Regions from separate parts of the Polaromonas sp. P1_A2 genome, predicted to be linked through region 2. Evidence: predicted binding sites of a transcription regulator. Region 2 holds the regulator's gene; each other region holds the start of a gene.

Region 1 (7,410 bases), on a different contig from region 2:
AAGCCGGTCGGCACATTGAAGTAGACCGTGGGGGCAATTTCGCGCAGGTTGCGCAAGGTCTCATGCATCAGCGCGGGTGTGGGTTTTCCGTCGTCGATGTAAAGCGTTCCGCCGTGGAACAGCACCATGCCGAAGTTGTGGTTGCCGCCGAAAGTGTGGTTCCACGGCAGCCAGTCGACCAGCACCGGCGGCTCCTCCTGCAGCACCGGCATGGACTGCGCCATCTGCTGCTGGTTGGCGCACCACATGCGCTGGGTGTTGATCACCGCCTTGGGCATCTTGGTCGAGCCGCTGGTGAACAGGAACTTCACGATGGTGTCCGGGCCTGTGGCCTGCATGGCGCGGTCCACCGCGGTTGTCGCGGGCGTCGCGGCCAGGTCCGCGAAGCGCGTGCTGGCGCGTCCCTCGATCTGCCCGTCGCCCAGCAGCACCTCGACCCCGGGCTCCAGCACGGCCTGGATGGCCTTGCCATACCGCTGCGCGTCGGCGGCAAACACCAGGCCCGGCGTCACGGTCTTGACCACATGGCGCAGCTTGTCGTAGTCCTGGCTGACCAGCGAGTACGGCGGTGAAACCGGCACAAAGGGCACGCCGGCCACCAGGCAGCCCAGGGCCAGCTGCGCGTGCTCCAGGCCGTTCTCGGACAGGATCACCACGGGCCGCTCGGCGCTGAGGCCGCGGTCCAGCAAGCCCTGGGCGATGCTGCGCGCCGCCGCCCAGGCCTGGGCGTAGCTCAGGTGCTGCCATTCGCCGGTCACGCCGCCGGCCAGCTTTTCGCGCCGTGCCATGAAGCTGCGCTCGGGCGCGGTCAGCGCCCAATGCCGCAGCCGGTCGGTGATGCGCTCGGGATAGTCTTTCAGGTCCTGGTCGGCACGCAGGTAGCGGACGCCGGGCTGGCCTTCGCGCAGCACGGCACGGGTCACGCCAAAGCGCAGCGGGCGGAATTTGGGGGCGCTCATGATGGTTTCTTGTCTCTTGTCTCTGCTGTTTTTGCTTTGCGTCTCTTGCTCACCGGGCCCTGGTGGCGCCCACCGGCGGGCTCAGGCTTTTTTCACCTTGGCGGCCCTGCCGCTCAGAAACTCCTTGACGCGGTCCTTGGCCTCGGGCGCGCTTTGCGCCACCGCCGCCATCAGGGCCTCGGTGAAGAATCCCTGGTCGGCCGGCTGCTCGGCGATGCGCGGCAAGGCATGCATCAGGGCGTAGTTGGTCAGCGGCGCGTTTTTCGCGACCTGGCCGGCGAGCTCCAGCGCCTTGTCGAAGGCCTGGCCCTGCGGCACCAGGTATTGCGCCAGGCCTATGCGTTCGCCTTCCTGGGCGTTGTAGACACGGCCGGTCAGCATCATGTCCGTCATGCGGGCCGTGCCTATCAGGCGCGGGATGCGCACCGCGCCGCCGCCGCCGACAAAAATGCCGCGCGAGCCTTCGGGCAGGGCGTAAAAAGCGCTTTCATCGGCGACCCGGATGTGGCAGGCGCTCGCCAGCTCCAGACCGCCGCCGACCACCGCGCCGTGCAGCGCGGCGATCACGGGCACGGGCCCGTACTGCAGGCGGTCCAGCGCGGCGTGCCACATGCGCGAATGGTGCAGGCCCTGGCTGGCGTCGCGCTCCTGCAGCTCGCTGAGGTCCAGGCCGGCGCAGAAGTGGTCGCCCTCTCCATGGATCACGGCGGCCCTGGCGGCGGACGGCAGGTTTTCAAACAGGTCGCGCAGCGCCAGCACCAGGGCATCGCCCAGGGCATTGCGTTTGGCGGGGCGCGCCAGGCGAATCACGGCAATGTCGCCGCGCATTTCGAGAATCAGGTGTTTTTGGGTCATAGGAATCTTTTCAGTGAGGCCAATTATGATTATGAATCATAACTATTACAACGAGACCGGGCGGCTTTTTGGGCAGTGAAAACCCTAGGAGCCGAAAAAGGCGAGGTGGATCGCGGCGGCGCACAAAGAAGCGCGCGGGCGACTGCGGCGCCCGGCTGGCGCAGCCCGGTTCAGGCTGGCTTTATGACGGTTCGAATCAGCAAAGGCTCAGATATTGAGCCATTTGAGCAGCTCGCGCATGCGCGGCTCGGACGTGGTGTCGAACTGCTCCACCCCTATGCGCTTGAGCACGTCCTTGCCGGCGTCGCTGGCGGGCAAGGCCAGCAGCTCCTCCTGGATGGCCTTGAGCTGCTCGGGCTTGATGCGCTTGTGCGCCACCATCGGAAAGTAGGGCTGGGGCACGCTCTTGTGAATGATGCGGCCGCCGTCCTTTTCCCACTTTTTGGCGATGCCTGAATAGGAAGCCACGCCGCCCACGTCGGCGAACTTGTTGTCCAGGTAGAAGCCGACCGCAGCCTGCTCGCGCACGAACTGCACGTTTTCCTTGCCCACCAGGATGCCCTTGTCGCGCAGTTCCGCGGCGCAAAAACGCGACATGTAGGCGATCTGCTCGGGCAGGGCGATGCGCTTGCCCTTGACGTCATCGATGGTCTTCAGCTCGGAACCCTTGGGCGCGATGATGAAGCATTGCCCGTCGGGTTTGGTGCTGGCAATGTAGCTGTAGCCGTAGTCGCGCATGCCGCGCGCCGGGTAATCGCTGGGGCGGGCCATCACCAGGTCGAAGCGGCCGGTCTGCATGCCTTCTTCCAGCTGCTTGAATTCGCGCGCGAACACCACGCTGACCTTGGCTTTCATGGCTTTGCCGATCACCTCGGCCAGGCCCTGGTATTTGGCGATCACCTGGGCATGATCCAGGCCGCCCGAGGTGCCTTCGCTGATGCCCAGCACCAGCTGCTGGGCCGGGGCCTGCGCGTGTGCGGCGCCGGGCCCGAGCAGGCCGGCTGCCGATATGAATGCCAATGCCATCAAATCGCGCAACATAAGTTACTCCTTATACAGAGTCCGCATGCTAAAGGCGGCCCTTGGGACTGGCTAGCTGTGATTACCCTTAAAAGCGCGCCCCGGCAGACAGGCGGCAAGCGCTTGCGGCCGGTCGGCGATGACACAATGCGGCGCATGAAATACCTGCCCCCTTCCCTGGCCGCCACCCTGCTCCTGGCCCTGTCCGCCTGTGCTTCGGCGCCGCGAGCCAGCCAGGACCCGCTGTCGATTGCCCGCGCGCCGGTAGCGGCCGCCATCAACGACTACCAACGCTGCGCCGACCAGGCCCTGCTGCCGCTGAAAACCGATATGGCCCAGTCCGTCTTTGCGCTCGCCGATACCGCCCTGGCCGCCTGCGAGCCCGGCCTGGAGCAGGTGCGGCGCAGCATCCTGGCCGACAACGCGGGCCACCCCTATGTAGCTGCCTTCGCGGAAGAAGCCAGCGCCAACATCCGCATGCGTACCCGCAACATGCTGGCGCACAGCCTGAACCGCGCGCGGGAAACGCAGCCGGCGAACTAACGCAGGCTCTTCACATAACGCGGCGCGTTCGGGTCGCGGTGCTTGCGTTCGCGATGGCCCTCTTCGCCAAAGATCGCGCCGAAAGTCGATTCGATGAAACCCGATTCCGGGTAAACCTCTTCCTCGGTGTCTATGGAGCGCGCGCTCTGGCGGTCCGGCTGGGGCGGCGGGGCCAGCACGGGCGCGCTGCGCTCCTTCACGGCCTCCGACACCATCTGCACCAGCGGCAGGCGCGGCTTGGGATCCGGCACGGCCATGATCTCCTCCAGCCTGTCGGCCCAGACGGCCAGGTCGGGATGGCCGTCCTCCGCCGCCCTCTCGCGCGCAAAACGCGCGATCTCGGCCGCGTACTCGAGGTTGCCGGCCATCCACTCGGTGTCGGTTACCCGGCCGGTCTTGCGGCGCAGCAGCACGTGCAGGTGGGCGGCGATGGCGATTTTCTCGTTGGAAGGCATGGCGTGGTGTCCTTCAAAGGGTGAGATGCCGGCAACTCAGGTGCCCAGGCGTTCGGCGTGCTGGGTGATGTCCAGGCCGTCGCTTTCCGAGGCTTCGCTGACGCGCAGGCTGACCAGCAGCGAGGTGATCCACAAGGCCAGCGCCGTCATGAACAGGCTGTACAGCATGACGGCACCCGCGCCTATGGCCTGCGTGAGCACTTCGCCTTGCGCGCCGGAAATGGCCTTGCTGGCGAACACGCCCGTGAGCAGCGAGCCCACGATGCCGCCCACCCCGTGCACGCCGAACACGTCCAGCGAGTCGTCGGCATCGAGCAGGCGCTTCAGGCCCGTGGCGCCCCAGTAGCATGCCAGCCCAGCGGCCACGCCGAACACCAGCGCCGCGCGCGGTGAGACAAAACCGGCGGCCGGCGTGATCGCGACCAGGCCGGCCACCAGGCCCGAGCACAGGCCCAGCAGCGAGGGCCGCCCGCGCACCGCCCACTCGGCGGCCATCCACGACAGAGCGCCGGCCGCGGCCGCGATGTGGGTGACCGCCATGGCCAGGCCGGCCCGGCCGTCGGAGGCCACGGCGGAGCCGGCGTTGAACCCGAACCAGCCGACCCACAGCATGCCGGCGCCGGCCATGGTCAGGCCCAGGTTGAAGGGGGTGAAGGGCTCGCGGCCGTAGCCGCGGCGCGGGCCGAGCACATAGGCGCAGACCAGCCCGGCGATACCGGCATTGATGTGCACCACCGAGCCGCCGGCAAAATCCAGCGCGCCCATGCGGGCCAGCCAGCCGTTGGGCTCCCACACCCAGTGGGCGATAGGCGCATAGACGATGACCGTCCACAGCGACATGAAAATCAGCATCGCCGAAAAACGCATGCGCTCGACGAAGGAGCCGACCACCAGCGCCGCCGTGATGATGGCAAACGTCAGCTGGAACATAGCGTAAACCGATTCCGGGATGTTGGGCGCGACGTGGCTGACCGCGACCTTTTGCGCGTCCTTCACATAATCCAGCCCAGTGAACCAGAAGCGCTCGGTGCCGCCCAGGTAATGGCCCCAGGCACCGCTGCCGGGCGTGAACGCGATGGAATATCCCAAGGCGAACCACAAGAGGCTGACGACGGCGCAGATGGCGACGACGCAGGCCATGACGTTGAGCACGCTTTTCTTGCGCACCATGCCGCCGTAAAAAAGGGCGATGCCCGGGAGCGTCATGAGCAGCACCAGGGCCGTGGAGGTCATCATCCAGGCGGTGTCGGCGCCGTTGAGTGTCTCAGCCCCCACCAGGCCCGGCTGGGTCAGGGGCGCGGGAGGCGGCGGGGCGGATGCGGCCGCCGCGGGCGCGGGGGCCGCCGGCGGCGGCGCGGGAATCACGGGAATCGCAGGAGTCGCGGCGGTCGCTGCGGCCTGGGCGGCGGCACTGGCCGCAGCCGCCGCGGAAGCGGAGGCCGGTGCGGCGGGCGCCTGCGCCATGGCCTGCTGGCAGGCTATGCCGACCCAGATCGTCAAGCCCCACGCCACAAAGCTCTTCAGGTACATACATGCCCGCCTTTCTTGCATCCAGCCAACAATCCGTAACATTTAAAGGCCGAAGGCATAACTCGTGCCAGTGCCTGGCAGCGGGGTTTTTAGGCAATTTTGAGTACAAATGCGTGCACAAGGTGCATGCGGGTGCCATGGTGTGGCACGCCGCGGCACGGACTGCGGGCATGCCGCGGGGTTTCGGGGGCGGGAAACCCCCAATGCACTATGCCAGTGCACGGGCTACATTGGATGACTTGCTGACGAGCCTCGCTGCTCGCAACGCGAGGAGCCGAGGAGACACGAGAGAGCCATTAGAAGTACACAAGCAACAGGGCATTCCAAAAGATGCCTTGTCGCAAAAAGCGCTGGTAACCCCAGCGCTTTTTTTATGCCTGTCGTTTTCCGGCAGGCTTGCGGGTGCGGTACTCAGTCGGGGTTGATGCCGGCCGCGGCCATGGGCGGGGGCAGCTTGCTGAGCGCCTCCGCAATGGCAGCCGCCTTGGCCTTGGCGGCCGCTGCCGCGGCGGCGGTGGTCGGCCCGGGGGCGCCGCCGCCTGCCGACAGCAGGCCGGCCATCTCGGAGGCCTGGCGCGGTTTGCCGATGGGCGCGGCGGCCAGGCCTTTTTGCACCGCGATCATGTCTTCCTCGCTCGGGTACTGGCCCAGCAGCACGTAGTCAAACACCCGGCGCGCGATGGGCGCGGCCACGCCGGCGCCCCAGCCGGCGTTTTCCACAATCACGGCCAGCGCGATCTTGGGGTCCTCGGCCGGCGCGAAAGCCATGTACACCGCGTGGTCGCGCTGGTGCTCCTCCATCTTGGCGCTGTTGTACTTGTCCTTCTGGCCTATGGTCACGGCCTGGGCCGTGCCGGTCTTGCCACCCGAGAGATAACCCGCGCCGGCAAACACCCGCGCCGAGGTGCCCTCCTGCGTGACGCCCACCAGGGCCTTGCGCACGATGGCCACGTTCTCCGGCTTGTAGCCCAGGTCCTGCGGCGGGTCGGCCGGCAGCGGGTGCATCACGCGCGTGACCGGGTCCTGCGTGCCTATGACCAGGCGCGGCCTGTGCTTGATGCCGCCGTTGGCCAGCGCCGCCGTGGCCTGCGCCAGCTGCAGCATGGTGAAGGTGTTGTAGCCCTGGCCGATGCCCAGGGAAATCGTTTCGCCGGGATACCACTTCTGCTGCTCGGGCCGCTTGTAGGCCTTGCGCTTCCATTCCTGGCTGGGCAGCACGCCGCGCACCTCGCCGTTGATGTCGATGCCGGTGAGCTGGCCGAAGCCCAGCGGCTTCATGAAGTCGTGCATGGCGTCGACGCCCATCTCATTGGCCAGCGAGTAGTAATACACATTGCTGGACTTGACGATGGAGCGGTACATGTCGACCGCACCCAGCGCGATGTCGCCGTGGCTGCGGAACACGTGGCCGCCGAAGCTCCAGGAGGCGTTGTCATTGACGATGAAAGTCGGCGAGCGCTTGCCGGTCTGCAGCGCGGCCATGGCCATGAAAGGCTTGTAGGTCGAGCCCGGCGGGTAGGTGCCGCGCAGCGCGCGGTTGAGCAGCGGCTTGTCGATGGACTCATTGAGCGCCTGCCAGCTTTCGCTGTCGATGCCGTCGACAAAAAGATTGGGGTCGAAGGTCGGCTTGCTGACAAAGGCCAGCACGTCGCCGGTTTTAGGGTCCAGCGCCACCAGCGCGCCGCGCCGCTCGCCGAACATGTCTTCCACGAGCTTTTGCAGGCGGATGTCCAGCGACAGCATCACCGTGTTGCCGGGCGTGGCCGGGTTGCTGGCCAGCTTGCGCACCGCGCGCCCACCGGCCGAGGTCTCCACCTGCTCCACGCCGGTGGTGCCGTGCAGCTGCTGCTCGAAGCTTTGCTCGACGCCGAGCTTGCCGATGTAGTCGGTGCCGCGGTAGTTGCCCTCGTCGTCGCTGCCTTCGATGCTTTCCTTTTCGGCCTGGTTGATGCGGCCTATATAGCCCACCACGTGGCTGCCCAGCTCGCCGTAGGGGTAGCTGCGAAACAGCCGGGCCTTGATGTCGACGCCCGGAAAACGAAAGCGCT
Region 2 (7,410 bases):
GCGCGAGGTGCTACAGGCCGGCGCCGCCTACGGCACGCAGGCCGCAGGCAGCGGACGGCGCATGATCGTCGAGTTCGTTTCCGCCAACCCGACCGGGCCGCTGCACGTGGGCCACGGCCGGCAGGCCGCGCTGGGCGACGCGATCTGCAACCTCTTCGCCACCCAGGGCGCGCAGGTCTGGCGCGAGTTCTATTACAACGACGCGGGCGTGCAGATCCAGACCCTGGCCGCCAGCACGCAGGCGCGCGCCAAGGGCCTCAAGCCCGGCGACGCCGGCTGGCCCGAATCGGCCTACAACGGCGACTACATCGCCGACATCGCGGCCGACTTCCTGGCGAAAAAGACGGTCAGCTCGGACGACCGCGAGTTCACCGCTTCCGGCGATGTGGAGGACATGGACTCGATACGCCAGTTCGCCGTGGCCTACTTGCGCCACGAGCAGGACCTGGACCTCAAGGCCTTCTCGGTGAAGTTCGACAACTATTACCTTGAGTCCAGCCTGTACAGCTCGGGCCGCGTCGACGCCACGGTGGCAAAACTGAAAGACGCCGGCAAGACCTATGAACAGGACGGCGCGCTGTGGCTGAAGTCGACCGATTACGGCGACGACAAAGACCGCGTGATGAAAAAGAGCGACGGCAGCTACACCTACTTCGTGCCCGACGTCGCCTACCACCTGGCCAAGTGGGAGCGCGGCTTCGGCAAGGCGATCAACATCCAGGGCATGGACCACCACGGCACCATCGCCCGCGTGCGCGCCGGGCTGCAGGCCGCCGGCGAGGGCATTCCCCAGGGCTATCCCGACTACGTGCTGCACACCATGGTGCGCGTCATGCGCAACGGCGAGGAGGTCAAGATCTCCAAGCGCGCCGGCAGCTACGTCACGCTGCGCGACCTGATCGAATGGACCAGCGCCGACGCCGTGCGTTTCTTTTTGCTCAGCCGCAAGCCCGACACCGAGTACATCTTCGACATCGACCTGGCGCTGGCCAAGAACAACGAAAACCCGGTGTACTACGTGCAGTATGCGCACGCGCGCATCTGCTCCATCCTCACCACCTGGGCCGAGCAGGGCGGCGACGAAGCCAGCCTGAAGTCCGCCGACCTCTCGGCGCTGGACAGCCCGCAGGCCCAGGCGCTGATGCTGCTGCTCGCCAAATACCCCGAGATGCTGGCCAACGCGGCCGCGGGCCTGGCGCCGCACGATGTGGCGTTTTACCTGCGCGAGCTGGCCGCCTGCTACCACAGCTACTACGATGCCGAACGCATCCTGGTCGATGACGAGGCCGTCAAGCGCGCCCGGCTGGCACTGGTCGCGGCGACCGCGCAGGTGTTGCACAATGGCCTGGCGGTGCTGGGCGTGAGCGCCCCGCGCAAAATGTAAGAACGCCGGTAGCACCCGGATTTTCAGGACAAGGCAATGAACGTGGGCAAGGGTATGAATACACAACGAGGCGGGACGCTGCTGGGTTTGATCATTGGCGCGCTGATAGGCCTGGGCGCCGCGCTGGCCGTGGCGGTCTATATCACCAAGGTGCCCGTGCCTTTCATGAACAAGAGCCAGGCGCGCAATCCCGACAGCGATGCCGCGGAAGCCAAGAAGAACAAGGACTGGAACCCGAACGCGCCACTGGCCGGCAAGAACCAGCCCAAGCCGCCGCCGGCCGCGGCCACCCCTGAAGTGAGCGGTGTTGCCGTTCCCGACCCCGCCGCACCCAAGGCCGCCGCCTCGGCGCCCGCCAAAACCGCCGCCGCCAAGCCCGCCCCCGCGGTCGACCCGCTGGGCGACCTGGCCAAGGCCAAGGTCGAAGGCCTGTCGTCCGGCCCCAGCGTGGATCCTTTCAGCTACTTCATCCAGGCCGGCGCCTTCCGCACGCCTGAAGACGCCGAACAGCAGCGCGCCAAGCTGCTGCTGCTGGGCATGCAGGCCAAGGTCACCGAGCGCGAGCAGGCCGGCCGTACCGTGTACCGCGTGCGCCTCGGGCCTTTCGACAAAAAGGAAGACGCCGACAAGGCCAAGGAGCGGCTGGACAACAATTCCATTGAAACGGCCCTGGTCCGCGTGCAGCGCTGACCCCCTGTTGCGGATAAGCTGAACTTTTCACGGGGCCGGTGTACAAACCCCAGTGCCCCGCAATACGAGGCCGCCGTCCGCAGGGGCGGCTTACCCACCCTTTCTGTCATACCAGGAGAAGAATCTGATGCAACGCCGTGAGTTTTCGTTTTCAGCCGCCTCGGCGGCCGTCGCCAGCCTGGGCGGCATCGCCCTTCCCACGCTGGCGCAAGCCCAGGCCAAGGCCCCCAAGGACGGCGCCGACTATGTGACGCTGGACAAGCCGGCGCCCACCGAGGTCCCCGCGGGCCAGGTCGAGGTGGTGGAGTTCTTCTGGTACAGCTGCCCGCATTGCAATGCCTTTGAGCCGACGCTCGAGGCCTGGATGAAGCAGGCGCCCAAGGATGTGACGGTGCGGCGCGTGCCGGTCGCCTTCCGCCCCGATTTCGAGCCCCAGCAGCGCCTTTTTTATGTGCTCGAGGCCATGGGCAAGGTCGAGGAACTCCACAAAAAGGTGTTTTACGCGATCCACGTGGAAAAGTTCGCGCTCAACACCGCCGACTCCATCGCCGCCTGGGCCGAAAAGCAAGGCCTGGACAAGGCCAAGTTCATCGAGATGTACAACTCCTTCACCGTCACCACCAAGGCCCGCAAGGCCACGCAGCTGCAGGACATCTACAAGGTCGACGGCGTGCCGGCGCTGGGCATTGCGGGGCGTTACTACACCTCGGCCACCCTGGCCCAAAGCATGGTCCGCGCGCTGCAGGTCACCGATTACCTGATCGCGCAGTCGCGCATCAAAAAGTAAGGCCGTAAGGCATCCGTCCAGGGCCGCAGCGGCCCACGCCGAAAAACCCGCCTCGTTCCAGGCGGGTTTTTTTATGCCCCTAATATTCACCCGTGCAAGCCATTCCCACAGCTTGCATGGCTACAATGGCCCAACCCAAAGCAGCAAGATTCGTGCCTTATGAAACACCCCCTTTATTTCCTCGTCCTGCCGGCCGCTTTGGCGCTGGGGGCGGCGTTTCCGGCCTGGGCCGAAAAAGCCGACCGGGACAAGCCCATGAACGCGGAGGCCGATGCCCTGCGTTATGACGACCTGAAGCAAACCAGCGTGTTCACCGGCAATGTGGTGATCACCAAGGGCACGACCATCGTGCGCGGCGCGCGGGTCGACGTGAGCCAGGACCCCGAGGGCTACCAGCAGGCGATCGCCATCGCGGCGCCCGGCAAGCTGGCCTTCTACCGCAAGAAACGCGACGGCGTCGACGAATACATCGAAGGCGAGGGCGAGCGCATCGAATACGACAGCCGCGCCGACCTGGTCAAATTCATCAAGCGCGCCGTGGTGCGCCGCTACAACGGCGCCACCCTGGTGGATGAAACCACGGGCGCCGTGATCGTCTACGACAACAACACCGACGTCTTCACCGTGGACGGCGGCGCGCAGAACAGCACCGCCGCCAACCCGAGCGGGCGCATACGCGCCATGCTGTCGCCGCGCGCCGCCGCATCGGCCCCGGGCGCCGCGCCCGCCCCCGCAGCCCCGCCCGCCGCCCTGCGCCCCAGCACCACGCTGGGCACCGAAAAGAAATAGAAAGAACCTGCACAGATGGATGTGGTGACTGACACTTCGGCGGCCAAGGCCGCAACCCCCAGCCGCCTGGTGGCGCAGGGGCTGCAAAAATCCTACGGCAGCCGCAAGGTCGTGCAGGACGTTTCGGTGGCCGTGCAAAAAGGCGAGGTCGTGGGCCTGCTGGGGCCCAACGGCGCCGGCAAGACGACCTCCTTCTACATGATCGTGGGCCTGGTGCGCGCCGACGCCGGCGAGATTTCCATCGACGGCCAGTCAGTCGAGCACATGCCGATTCACCTGCGCGCCCGCCTGGGCCTGAGTTACCTGCCGCAGGAAGCCTCGATTTTCCGCAAGCTCACGGTGGAAGAAAACGTGCGCGCCGTGCTTGAACTGCAGCTGGACGCGAACGGCAAGCCGCTGGGCCGCGCCGACATCGAGTCGCGGCTCGATGCCCTGCTGCAGGACCTGCGGGTGGACCATTTGCGCAATTCGCCGGCGCCGGCGCTGTCGGGCGGTGAACGCCGCCGCGTCGAGATCGCCCGCGCCCTGGCGACCCAGCCGCGCTTCATCCTGCTTGACGAACCCTTCGCTGGCATAGACCCGATCGCCGTGATCGAGATCCAGCGCATCATCGGCTTCCTGAAGTCGCGCGGCATCGGCGTGCTGATCACCGACCACAATGTGCGCGAAACGCTGGGCATCTGCGACCATGCCTACATCATCAGCGACGGCCACGTGCTGGCCCAGGGCACGCCGTCCGAGATCGTGAACAACGCCGATGTGCGCCGCGTCTATCTGGGCGAGCACTTCAAAATGTAAAGATGGCTCCCCCCCTTTGTCGCTCACTTCGTGTAGCTCCCTCCCCCCTCGAGGGGGCGGCGCCTGCGGCCTGGCAAAGCCAGATCCGCGGCCCCCGCTCGCACTTTTTCTGCGCTTCCTTCAAAGCTCCTTGACATGAAGCAGGGCCTCTCGCTCCGCGTCTCGCAGCATCTTGCGCTGACGCCCCAGCTGCAGCAGTCGATACGCCTGCTGCAGCTGTCCACGCTCGAGCTGAGCCAGGAAGTCGAGCAGATGCTCGACGAAAACCCGTTTCTCGAGGTGTCGGACGAAACCGCAGTGCGCGAGGAGTTCGGCCTGGAGCATGTCAACACGCCGGTCAGCCAGGACAGCCGCGAGTTTGAATCGGCCGCCGATGCAACGGCCGGCGGCGGCGCGGAAGACGCGGGCCTTTCAGCGGCCGGCGAGGCCGAGGTCAGCGCGGAACCCAAGCTCGAGGAAAGCTGGGAAGGCGACGGCACGGTGGAGACCACCCCCGACGACAGCGAATGGGGCAGCGATGCGCCTGCGCGCAAGAACAACAACGAGGAAAGCGAGGCCGAGGCCTCGGACCTCACGGGCGGCCATGAGTCGCTGCAAGACCATTTGCACCGCCAGTCGCTGGGCCTGCGCCTCTCAGAGGAAGACCGCGCGGCCCTGCATTTCCTGATCGAGTCGCTCAATGACGACGGTTACCTCGAAGACAGCCTGGCCTCGCTCGCGGCCGGCCTGGCCGGCGGCGACCTGGAACAGGCCGAGGACCTCGAGCAGCGTTTTGCCATGGCGCTCAAGCTGCTGCACCACATGGAGCCGGCCGGCGTGGGCGCGCGCAACCTGGCCGAATGCCTGGGCCTGCAGTTGCTCGACTGCAAGGACTGCGAGGAAACCCGCGCCGCCATTGCCGTGTGCAAGCATCCCATGGAGCTGCTGGCCAAACGCGACGTGAAGCGCCTGTCCTACCTGTGCGGGTTCACCGAAGCCGCCATCAAGGGCGCGATCGCCGTGATAGGCCGGCTGGACCCCAAACCCGGGCGCCGCTTCATCAACGTGGAACGCAACCTGATCGTGCCCGACGTCATCGTCGTGAAGTCGGGCCGGGGCTTCAAGGTCACGCTCAACGGCGACGTGATGCCGCGCCTGCGCGTGCACGACATCTACGCCAATGCCCTCAAGCAGCACAAGGGCCAGGACGGCCAGGCGCTGCAGCAACGCCTGCAGGAGGCGCGCTGGTTCATCAAGAACATCCAGCAGCGCTTTGACACCATACTGCGCGTGAGCAGCGCCATCGTCGAGCGGCAAAAGAGTTTCTTCACGCACGGCGAGCTCGCGATGCGCCCGCTGGTGCTGCGCGAAATCGCCGACGAACTGGGCCTGCACGAATCCACCATTTCACGCGTGACCACCGCCAAGTACATGGGCACGCCGTTCGGCACCTTTGAACTGAAGTATTTCTTCGGCTCCGCGCTGGGCACCGAAACCGGCGGCAACGCCTCGAGCACGGCGGTGCGCGCGCTGATCAAGCAGTTCGTCTCCTCCGAAAGCGCGAAAAAACCGCTCAGCGACAACCAGATTTCCGAGATGCTCAAGGAGCAGGGCATTGAATGTGCGCGCCGCACCGTGGCTAAATACCGTGAAGCCTTGCGCATCGCACCCGCAAATCTGCGTAAGTCTCTCTAAACCGCCTCATGAATCAACTCCAGTTATTTTTACCCTGCGCCGCGGGCGTCGAGGCCCTGCTGGCCGCCGAGGTGCAGCGCGTCACCGGCATCCAGGGCAAGGCCTGGCGCGCCGGCGTGCAATTGCAGGCCTCCTGGCGCGACGCGCTGCAGCTCAACCTGCACAGCCGCCTGGCGCAGCGTGTGCTCATCGAGCTGCAGCACAACCAGTACCGCGGCGAGCAGGACCTCTACAACGCCGCCGCCAACGTGGCCTGGGAGATCTGGTTCACGCCCAAACAGACCTTCAAGGTCGAGATCACCGCCCAGCACAGCCCGCTGACCAGCCTGAACTTCGCGGCGCTGAAGATCAAGGACGCGATCGCCGACCGCTTTCGCGCCAAGTTCGATGACGTGCGGCCCAGCGTCGACACGCGCTGGCCCGACGTGCGTGTCTATGTGCACCTGACGACGGACACCGTCACGATTTACATCGACACCTCGGGCGAGCCCCTCTTCAAGCGCGGCTGGCGCGAGGACAAGGGCGACGCGCCGCTGAAGGAAACCCTGGCCGCCGCGATGATTGCCGCCAGCGGCTGGGACCAGCTGTGCAAAACCGGTGTGCCGCTCTACGACCCCTGCTGCGGCTCGGGCACCATCGCCATCGAGGCCGCGCAGATCGCCTGCAACATCGCGCCCGGCATCAACCGGCGCTTTGCTTTCCAGAAGTATCTGCCCTTCCAGGGCCATGTGTGGGACGGCCTGCTGGACCAGGCCGAAGCCGCCATCACCGAGCCCACGGCACCGGTGTTCGGCAGTGACGTCTCTTTCCGCATGGTCGACTTCGCCGAGCGCAATGCCGAACGTGCCGGCGTGGCCAATGCGGTGGAATTCCGCGGCGGCGACGCGCTGCAGCGCATGCCGCCCGCGCCTTCGGGCGTGATGCTGGTGAACCCGCCTTATGGCGAGCGCATCGACGTCGCCGGTGTGGCCGGCATCACCGGCGTGCAAGGCCGCGACCAGCGCCGCCAGCAGGGCCGGGAAGTCCAGCACGACCACCGCAACCAGCCCATCGACGAGTTCGGCCAGCCCTTGGGGCCCGACAGCGGCGACACGCGTGAAGAGCCCGCTTTCGAGACCTCGCGCGACCGCTCGGCCAACCCGGGCCGTGAACAGGCGCAAAACGCCTGGGGCGAGGAAGCCGCCGACTTCTTTCCGCAGCTGGCCGCGCACTGGAAGAAAAATTACGCGGGCTGGACGGCCCACGTGCTGACGCCCGACCTCAAGCTGCCCGGCAAGATGCGCCTGAA
Region 3 (7,410 bases), on a different contig from region 2:
GCGGCCACGCGGAGCGCGGCCATAAAACCAAGACAACTCGCGTTGACATCGAAGGCCGGGGTGCCGCGCGGCAGGCCGGCCTTTTCGGCAATAAAGCAGGCGGTGGACGGCAAGGCCTGCTCAGGCACGCCGCAAGCGGAAATCAGCAGATCGATGCTGGATGCCGGCAAGCAAGCCCGCTGCAGCGCATCGGCCAGCGCCGCGGCCCCCAGCTGGCTCTGGCTCTCGCCGTCGGCCGCAAAGTGCCTGACGCGAACGCCGCTTTTGGCCAAAGTGTGGCCGGCAGGCCGGCCGTGTTTCTGGTCCAGGTTTTCAGCCGTGACACGCAGGGATGGCAGCGCTTTGCCGGTGGCAACGAGGCGAACAGGAATCTTCATTCGCACAGGGGCTGCCGTGGGCATCCTGCGGGCGCTTGCGAGGCGCGACCCTGCGATGAGATTTTTGTGGTCAACATAAAGCTTTTGGTGGGACCGGGTTGGACCTCGCAAATCGGAGTTTTGCGGGGCCTTTCCAGGCCGGGTGTAAGGACTTCTTCCTCCAGCTTGCGCCAAGAAAGGTGGCGCAAGCGCATGCACGGTAGCAATGAGTCGGCCTTAATCGACATTAAGTCTGTAGAAGTATCTCAATCAGATACCGGATAGCCGAAGTTGTGACACTTCAGATACAAATGCATTATGAGATCTAAAAAGTGTGCACGTGCGCAGCTGCTGCCGCCGCACCTCACTGGGCGGCCTTGAGCGCCCGCCGGTATTGCACCGCCTCCGCGACATGGACCGTCTGCACCACCTGCGCGCCGGCCAGGTCGGCAATCGTCCTGGCGACTTTCAGGCAGCGGTGGATGCTGCGCCCCGACCAGCCCAGGCGGGCGGCCGCGGTGTTGAGGAATTTCGCGGCCGCGTCATCAAGCTGGCATTGCGCGTCTATGGCCTGGCCTGCCAGCGCCTGGTTGGTGCTGCCTTGGCGGGCCAGGGCGCGCTCGCGCGCCGCGACGACGCGGCGCCGGATATCGGCCGTGGCTTCGCCGGGCGGCGCGTTCACCAGCTCATCGGCCGCCAGGGCGCCGACTTCCACATGCAGGTCTATGCGGTCCAGCAGCGGGCCGCTGAGTTTGCCCTGGTAACGCGAGACCTGCTCGGGCGAGCAGCGGCAGGCCCGCAGGCTGGAGCCGAGGTAGCCGCAGGGGCAAGGGTTCATCGCCGCGACCAGCTGGAAGCGGGCCGGAAACTCGGCGCGCTGGGCGGCCCGCGAGATGGTGATGCTGCCGGACTCCAGCGGCTCGCGCAGCGCCTCCAGCGCCGCGCGCGGAAACTCGGGCAGCTCGTCAAGAAACAGCACGCCGCGGTGCGCCAGCGAGATCTCGCCGGGCCGTGGCGGCGAGCCGCCGCCGACCAGGGCCACGGCGCTGGCGGTATGGTGGGGCGCGCAAGTCGGGCGCAGCGCCCATTTATCCAGCGAAAAGCGGCCGCCCAGGGAGGCCACCGCGGCGCTTTCCAGCGCCTCTTCGGTGCTCATGGCCGGCAGCAGGCCGGCAAAACGCTGGGCCAGCATGGATTTGCCGGAGCCGGGCGCGCCCATCATGAGCACGCTATGGCCGCCGGCGGCCGCAATTTCCAGCGCGCGACGGGCGGCGGCCTGGCCTTTCACGTCGGCCAGGTCCGGGTAGGCCGACTGCGGCGGCGGCGGGGCCGGCCTCACCCGCGACCAGCCGTCCAGCGTCTCCACGGGGGCATCCCCCGGCAAAAACTGCCTGACCACGTCGAGTAAATGCAGCGCCCGGAAGATTTCCGCACCGGGCACCAGGGCCGCTTCCTGGGCGCTGGCTTCCGGCAGCACCAATTTGGGCAGTTTTCCGGCGCCGGCAGCGTCGCGCCCGGGGCGGGCCAGCGCCAGGCTCATGGCCAGCGCGCCGCGCACGGGCCGCAGGTCGCCACCCAGGGACAGCTCGCCCGCGAACTCATAGCCTTCCAGCTTGCGGGCATCGACCTGGCCGCTGGCCGCCAGGATGCCCAGGGCAATCGGTAGGTCGAAGCGGCCGGAATCCTTGGGCAGGTCGGCCGGCGCGAGGTTGACTGTTAGACCCGCTGTAGCATGAGAGATGAACAAGTTAGAACGCTTACTCTCAAAATCAGCTCAGCCTACTCTGCTCGAGCAGGATAGCGTTATTTCTTTTTCAGTGGTCCACAGGACCCACACGACGCTCTATGAGCGAAGTATTTCGATGTACTCGAAAGACTTCTCTCCTGCGGTTAAGCGTTGGCTTTGGCCGGCTCTACTTGAGCTTTCACGGCAGACCGAGATCAGACCAAAGCACGTGATCGAAATAAGCACATTGGTAGAAGGCTTTGCTTTGGCAAAGGATTTGCCATGCTGGAAGGCGCTTACTGCCCTGTCTCCAAAAGATGCGACTGTCGAAAGGGCAGTCGCATTTTTCGCAGAGTTCGAGCATGCGCTGATGAGCAACCTAAAGTTGAAGCCTCCCACTCGTGATCGCGTGAGTCGAGGCGTTCGCTCATTCGTAGCAAGCTATCTGGAAAAAGTAAGCCTCAACTCAAGGTTTGGGCGCTTCCGTGCAACGTATCGGCCACAGCTGAGATACAAAGCACCGGGTCGATCTTTAATAAGTGACATGCCTGGTGGCTCGGGGAATCTAGACGCCGGAAACCGCTATCTGGTCGAGTCTAAGTAGGCCCACGACGCACGGTTTTGGTGACGTTGATCTTTTGACTAAAGACCATCTAAATCCAAGGATGGCCAAGTACCCCGCCAAGGTAGCTGCGGGTGAGTGTTGATAGCTGCTTACTCTGCTCATTAAGCCAAAAAAGTGCTTGACTACCTTTGATCCGCTTATTGGCGGGAAACTCCAGGCCGGTGTTCTGGATGGCGGAGCGCACGCGTTCGCGGGCCTCCTTGACCTCGGTTTCGGCCAGGCCGACCAGCGTGAAGCTGGGCAGGCCGTTGGCCAGGTGGACCTCGACGCGGACGGGTCGCGCTTCCAGCCCCAGCAAGGCGCGGCTGTGCACTAAAGACAGGCTCATGAACTAACTCCCTGGTGATGCTCCAAAGTTGTGCGTAGTGAACGCCCCAATCTGGTGCTTATCGTGTTTTTTTGGATTCCGGTGTTCAACGTGGCAAGCCCGAAGCGGGTGGACTGCGTCCGGCCAAGGGGCTTGCTTTGGCACGGTACGTGCTACGAAGACTTCGTGGAATCCGGGAATAGGACCCTTTCCGCAACCGTCGAAATCCCTGAATCAGAGCGCCTGACCTTTACGCTCAGAAAAACCGTAAAGCAGCTGGAGTGGCGCACCGAGGGGCCGCTTCTTTATTCATCCTTGGAGGAAACCTGAACATGAAACTCGTAACGGCCATCATCAAACCGTTCAAGCTGGACGAAGTGCGGGAAGCGCTGTCCGGTATTGGCGTGCAAGGCATCACGGTCACTGAAGTCAAGGGCTTCGGCCGCCAGAAAGGCCACACCGAGCTGTATCGCGGTGCGGAATATGTCGTCGACTTCCTGCCCAAGGTCAAGATCGAGGCGGCTGTCTCCGACGACCTGGTGGACCGCGTGATCGAAGCGGTCGAAGGCGCGGCCCGCACCGGCAAGATCGGCGACGGCAAGGTCTTTGTCTACAACCTCGAGCAGGTCGTGCGCATCCGTACCGGTGAAACCGGCAAGGAAGCGCTGTAAGGCTCAATCCACACAAAAAGAGAACATCGACATGAAAAAAATACTTGCTTCCCTTGTATTGGGACTGAGCCTGCTGACAACAGGCGCCGTCATGGCGCAAGCCCCGGCCGCCGCGCCCGCCGCTTCCGCAGCCGAAGCCAAACCGGCTGAAGCGGCCGCTTCCGCCGCCGCGCCCGCAGCCTCGGCTGCCGCCGCTCCGGCCGCCGCAGCAGCGGCTTCCGCACCCGCAGCGGCCGCCTCCGCAGCGCCCGCACCTGTTCCCAACAAGGGCGACACCGCCTGGATGATGGTTTCCACGCTGCTGGTCATCATGATGACCGTTCCCGGCCTGGCGCTGTTCTACGGCGGCCTGGTCCGCAGCAAGAACATGCTGTCGGTGCTGATGCAGGTCATGGTCACCTTCTCGATGATCGTGGTGCTGTGGTTCATCTACGGCTACAGCCTGGCCTTTACCGAGGGCAACGCCTTCTTTGGCGGCTTCGACCGGCTCTTCATGAAAGGCATCTGGGACAACGTCGCGGGCACCTTCGCCAACGGCGCGACCTTCAGCAAGGGTGTCGTGATCCCCGAGATCGTGTTCGCCGCCTTCCAGGCCACCTTCGCCGGCATCACCTGCGCGCTGATCGTCGGCGCCTTCGCCGAACGCATCAAGTTCTCCGCCGTGCTGCTGTTCATGGCCATCTGGTTCACCTTCAGCTATGCGCCTATCGCCCACATGGTCTGGTTCTGGATGGGCCCTGACGCCTACACCGGCAAGGAAGTCGCCGACGCCATGAGCGCCAAGGGCGGTTACATCTGGCAAATGGGCGCCCTGGACTTCGCGGGCGGTACCGTGGTGCACATCAACGCCGCCGTTGCCGGCCTGGTGGGTGCCTTCTGCATCGGCAAGCGCATCGGTTACGGCAAGGAAGCCATGGCGCCTCACAGCCTGACCCTGACCATGGTCGGCGCCGCGCTGCTGTGGGTGGGCTGGTTCGGCTTCAACGCCGGCTCCGCCCTGGAAGCCAACGGCTTCGCCGCCCTGGCCTTTATCAACACCCTGGGTGCCACCGCCGCCGCCGTGCTGGCCTGGTGCGTCGGTGAAGCGCTGATGCGCGGCAAGGCCTCCATGCTGGGTGCCGCGTCCGGCGCCGTCGCCGGCCTGGTGGCCATCACCCCCGCAGCCGGCAACGTCGGCATCGGCGGCGGCCTGGTCATCGGCCTGGTTGCCGGCTTCGCCTGCCTCTGGGGCGTGAACGGCCTGAAGAAGCTGCTGGGTGCCGACGACTCGCTGGACGTGTTCGGCGTGCACGGCGTGGGCGGTATCCTGGGCGCATTGCTCACCGGTGTCTTCAATTCGCCGGCCCTCGGTGGCCCAAGCTTCGTGGGTGACTGGGTGACCGCCACGGCCGTGACGCCCGACGCCTACACCATCGCCGGCCAGCTCTGGATCCAGGCCAAGGCCGTGCTGATCACCATCGTCTGGTCCGGCGTGGTCTCCTTCATCGCCTACAAGGTGGTGGACCTGACCATAGGCCTGCGTGTCAGCGAAGAAGACGAGCGCGAAGGCCTGGACATCACGTCCCACGGCGAAACCGCTTACAACCGCTGATACAGCGGACGGGCCACCCCGCAGGCGGCCCGGTCCTGCTAATTATTTACTGAGAGTCTCCTTTGGATGTTCAGCCCGCCGGTGCAAACCGGTGGGCTGTTTTTTTTTGGGGGGGCGTTACAGTGGCGGCTGTCCACACACAAACAAAGGTAGCGTGATGACCTGGCAAACCCTTGCTGCACCGCCCAGCGGACTCGGCGAATCGCCGTTCTGGCACCCCGACGAGCAGATGCTGTACTGGATAGATATTCCCGGCAGGCAGCTGCATCGCTGCAATGTCTTCATGGGCACGGTGGAAAGCTGGGCCATGCCCTCCGAACCCGGCAGCATCGCGCCGGCGCGCAGCGGGGGACTCGTGGTCGCGCTGCGCGACGGCATTTACCGCGCCAGGCAATGGGGTGGTGAACTGCACCAGCTCATGCGGGCCGGCCACGACACGGCGACCACGCGCTTTAACGACGGCAAGGCCGACCCGCTGGGCCGCTTCTGGGCCGGCACCATGTACGAGCCGCGCGACAAGTCCACGGCCGAGCTGTTTTCGCTGGACTGCCGCGGCGGCCGCGCCCCTGTGATCGAGCGCAAGGCGGGCGACGCCATCATCGCCAACGGCCTGGCCTGGTCGCCCGATGCGGCCACGGTTTATTGGTCCGACACGCCGCGCCACATCATCCGGGCCTGGAACTGGGACGCCGAACGCAACACCATGACCGAGCCCCGCGTGTTCGCGCAGTGGCCCGGCAAGCCCGAAGGCTGGTTGCCCGGCATGGCCGGCTACGGCGGGCGGCCCGACGGCGCCGCCGTGGACCGCGAGGGCAATTACTACGTCGCGATGTTTGAAGGCGGGCGCATGCTCAAGCTCTCGCCCGCCGGTGCGCTGCTGGCCGAGTTCGCCGTGCCGGCGCGCTGCCCCACCATGCCCTGCTTCGGCGGCGACGACCTCAAAACCCTGTACCTCACGACCGCGCGCTACAACCGGCCCGAGCAGGAACTGCGTGACTATCCCGACTCGGGCTGCGTGTTTTCCATGCAGGTTGAGGTGCCCGGCCTGCCGGTCAATTTCTTCCAGGACTGACTTTGCAGTTGGCGGCCCCAAAAAACCGAACAAGCCGCGTTCAAAAAAATCAAACCGGCACGGGCGGGCGCCGCTTACCATGTCGGCAATGACTCCAGACACCGACATCAGCGCCGCGCTGGCCGAGCGCGTGCGTGCCGCCGCCGCCGCGCGCACGCCGCTGCGCCTGCGCGGAGGCGGCAGCAAGGATTTTTACGGGCAGGCCCTGGCGGGCGAGATCCTGGACATCCGGCCGCACAGCGGCGTCACGAGCTACGAGCCCAGCGAACTGGTAGTCACCGCCCGCGCCGGCACCCCGCTGGCAGAACTTGAAGCCCTGCTAGCCGGGCAGGGCCAATGCCTACCCTTTGAACCACCGCATTTCGACGGCGCACAAGCCAAAGCCACCGTGGGCGGCATGGTGGCCAGCGGCCTGAGCGGCCCGGCGCGTGCCAGCGTGGGCGCCGTGCGCGACTACATGCTGGGCGTGGTGTTGCTCAACGGCAAGGGCGAGCGCTTGGTCTTCGGCGGACAGGTCATGAAGAATGTGGCCGGCTACGACGTCTCACGCCTGATGGCCGGCTCGTTGGGCACGCTGGGTGTGCTGCTGGAGGTCTCGCTCAAGGTCCTGCCGGTCGCGCCGCAAGAGGCCACGCTGGTCTTTGACATGGATGAGGCCGCGGCGTTGCAACAACTCAATCGCTGGGGCGCCATGCCCTTGCCTGTCAACGCCTCGTGCTGGCGGGAGGGCCGCCTGTGGGTGCGCCTGCGCGGCGCGAAAGCTGCTGTCGCTGCCGCGCAAAAATCCATGGGTGGAGAAGTTCTGGACAGTGACGCGGCCCGCCATTGGACTGCGCTGCGCGAGCAGGCCCAGCCTTTCTTTGCCTTGCAGGGCGACGAATCGCTGTGGCGGCTCAGCGTGCCCGACACGGCGCCGCCGCTTGGGCTGGGCGAGACGCTGGTGGAGTGGGGCGGCGCCCAGCGCTGGGTCAAGCGGCCAGAAAGCGATGCGGCGCTGGTACGCGAAGCGGCGGCCGGGGCCCATGGCCATGCCACCTTGTTTCGCGCGGCCGGCAAATCCGT

What was found. Region 2 encodes sigma-54, which starts transcription at its own class of promoters, with help from an activator protein. Its sites were predicted from a motif close to TGGCANGNAANCTGCTTT; they were not measured.
Region 1: the regulator sigma-54 is predicted to act here: its motif matches at 5,415-5,432, upstream of AC1D09_RS16110 (ammonium transporter).
Region 3: the regulator sigma-54 is predicted to act here: its motif matches at 3,174-3,191, upstream of glnK (P-II family nitrogen regulator).

What each region holds. Positions count from the first base shown of each region.
Region 1 is NZ_JBFTZI010000004.1:14,516-21,925, forward strand. Features, by position in the region: gene AC1D09_RS16085 (feruloyl-CoA synthase) at 1-959, opposite strand, end outside; gene AC1D09_RS16090 (crotonase/enoyl-CoA hydratase family protein) at 1,041-1,814, opposite strand; gene AC1D09_RS16095 (phosphate/phosphite/phosphonate ABC transporter substrate-binding protein) at 2,022-2,855, opposite strand; gene AC1D09_RS16100 (hypothetical protein) at 2,991-3,377, shown strand; gene AC1D09_RS16105 (hypothetical protein) at 3,374-3,832, opposite strand; gene AC1D09_RS16110 (ammonium transporter) at 3,869-5,362, opposite strand; gene mrdA (penicillin-binding protein 2) at 5,774-7,410, opposite strand, start outside.
Region 2 is NZ_JBFTZI010000001.1:31,975-39,384, reverse strand. Features, by position in the region: gene argS (arginine--tRNA ligase) at 1-1,384, shown strand, start outside; gene AC1D09_RS00170 (SPOR domain-containing protein) at 1,439-2,074, shown strand; gene AC1D09_RS00165 (thiol:disulfide interchange protein DsbA/DsbL) at 2,202-2,861, shown strand; gene lptA (lipopolysaccharide transport periplasmic protein LptA) at 3,021-3,650, shown strand; gene lptB (LPS export ABC transporter ATP-binding protein) at 3,666-4,448, shown strand; gene AC1D09_RS00150 (RNA polymerase factor sigma-54) at 4,584-6,122, shown strand; gene AC1D09_RS00145 (THUMP domain-containing class I SAM-dependent RNA methyltransferase) at 6,131-7,410, shown strand, end outside.
Region 3 is NZ_JBFTZI010000004.1:63,725-71,134, reverse strand. Features, by position in the region: gene AC1D09_RS16385 (3-oxoacyl-[acyl-carrier-protein] synthase III C-terminal domain-containing protein) at 1-377, opposite strand, end outside; gene AC1D09_RS16380 (YifB family Mg chelatase-like AAA ATPase) at 721-2,103, opposite strand; gene AC1D09_RS16375 (hypothetical protein) at 2,096-2,686, shown strand; partial or broken gene AC1D09_RS16370 (magnesium chelatase domain-containing protein) at 2,838-3,035, opposite strand; gene glnK (P-II family nitrogen regulator) at 3,347-3,685, shown strand; gene AC1D09_RS16360 (ammonium transporter) at 3,717-5,276, shown strand; gene AC1D09_RS16355 (SMP-30/gluconolactonase/LRE family protein) at 5,434-6,348, shown strand; gene glcE (glycolate oxidase subunit GlcE) at 6,428-7,410, shown strand, end outside.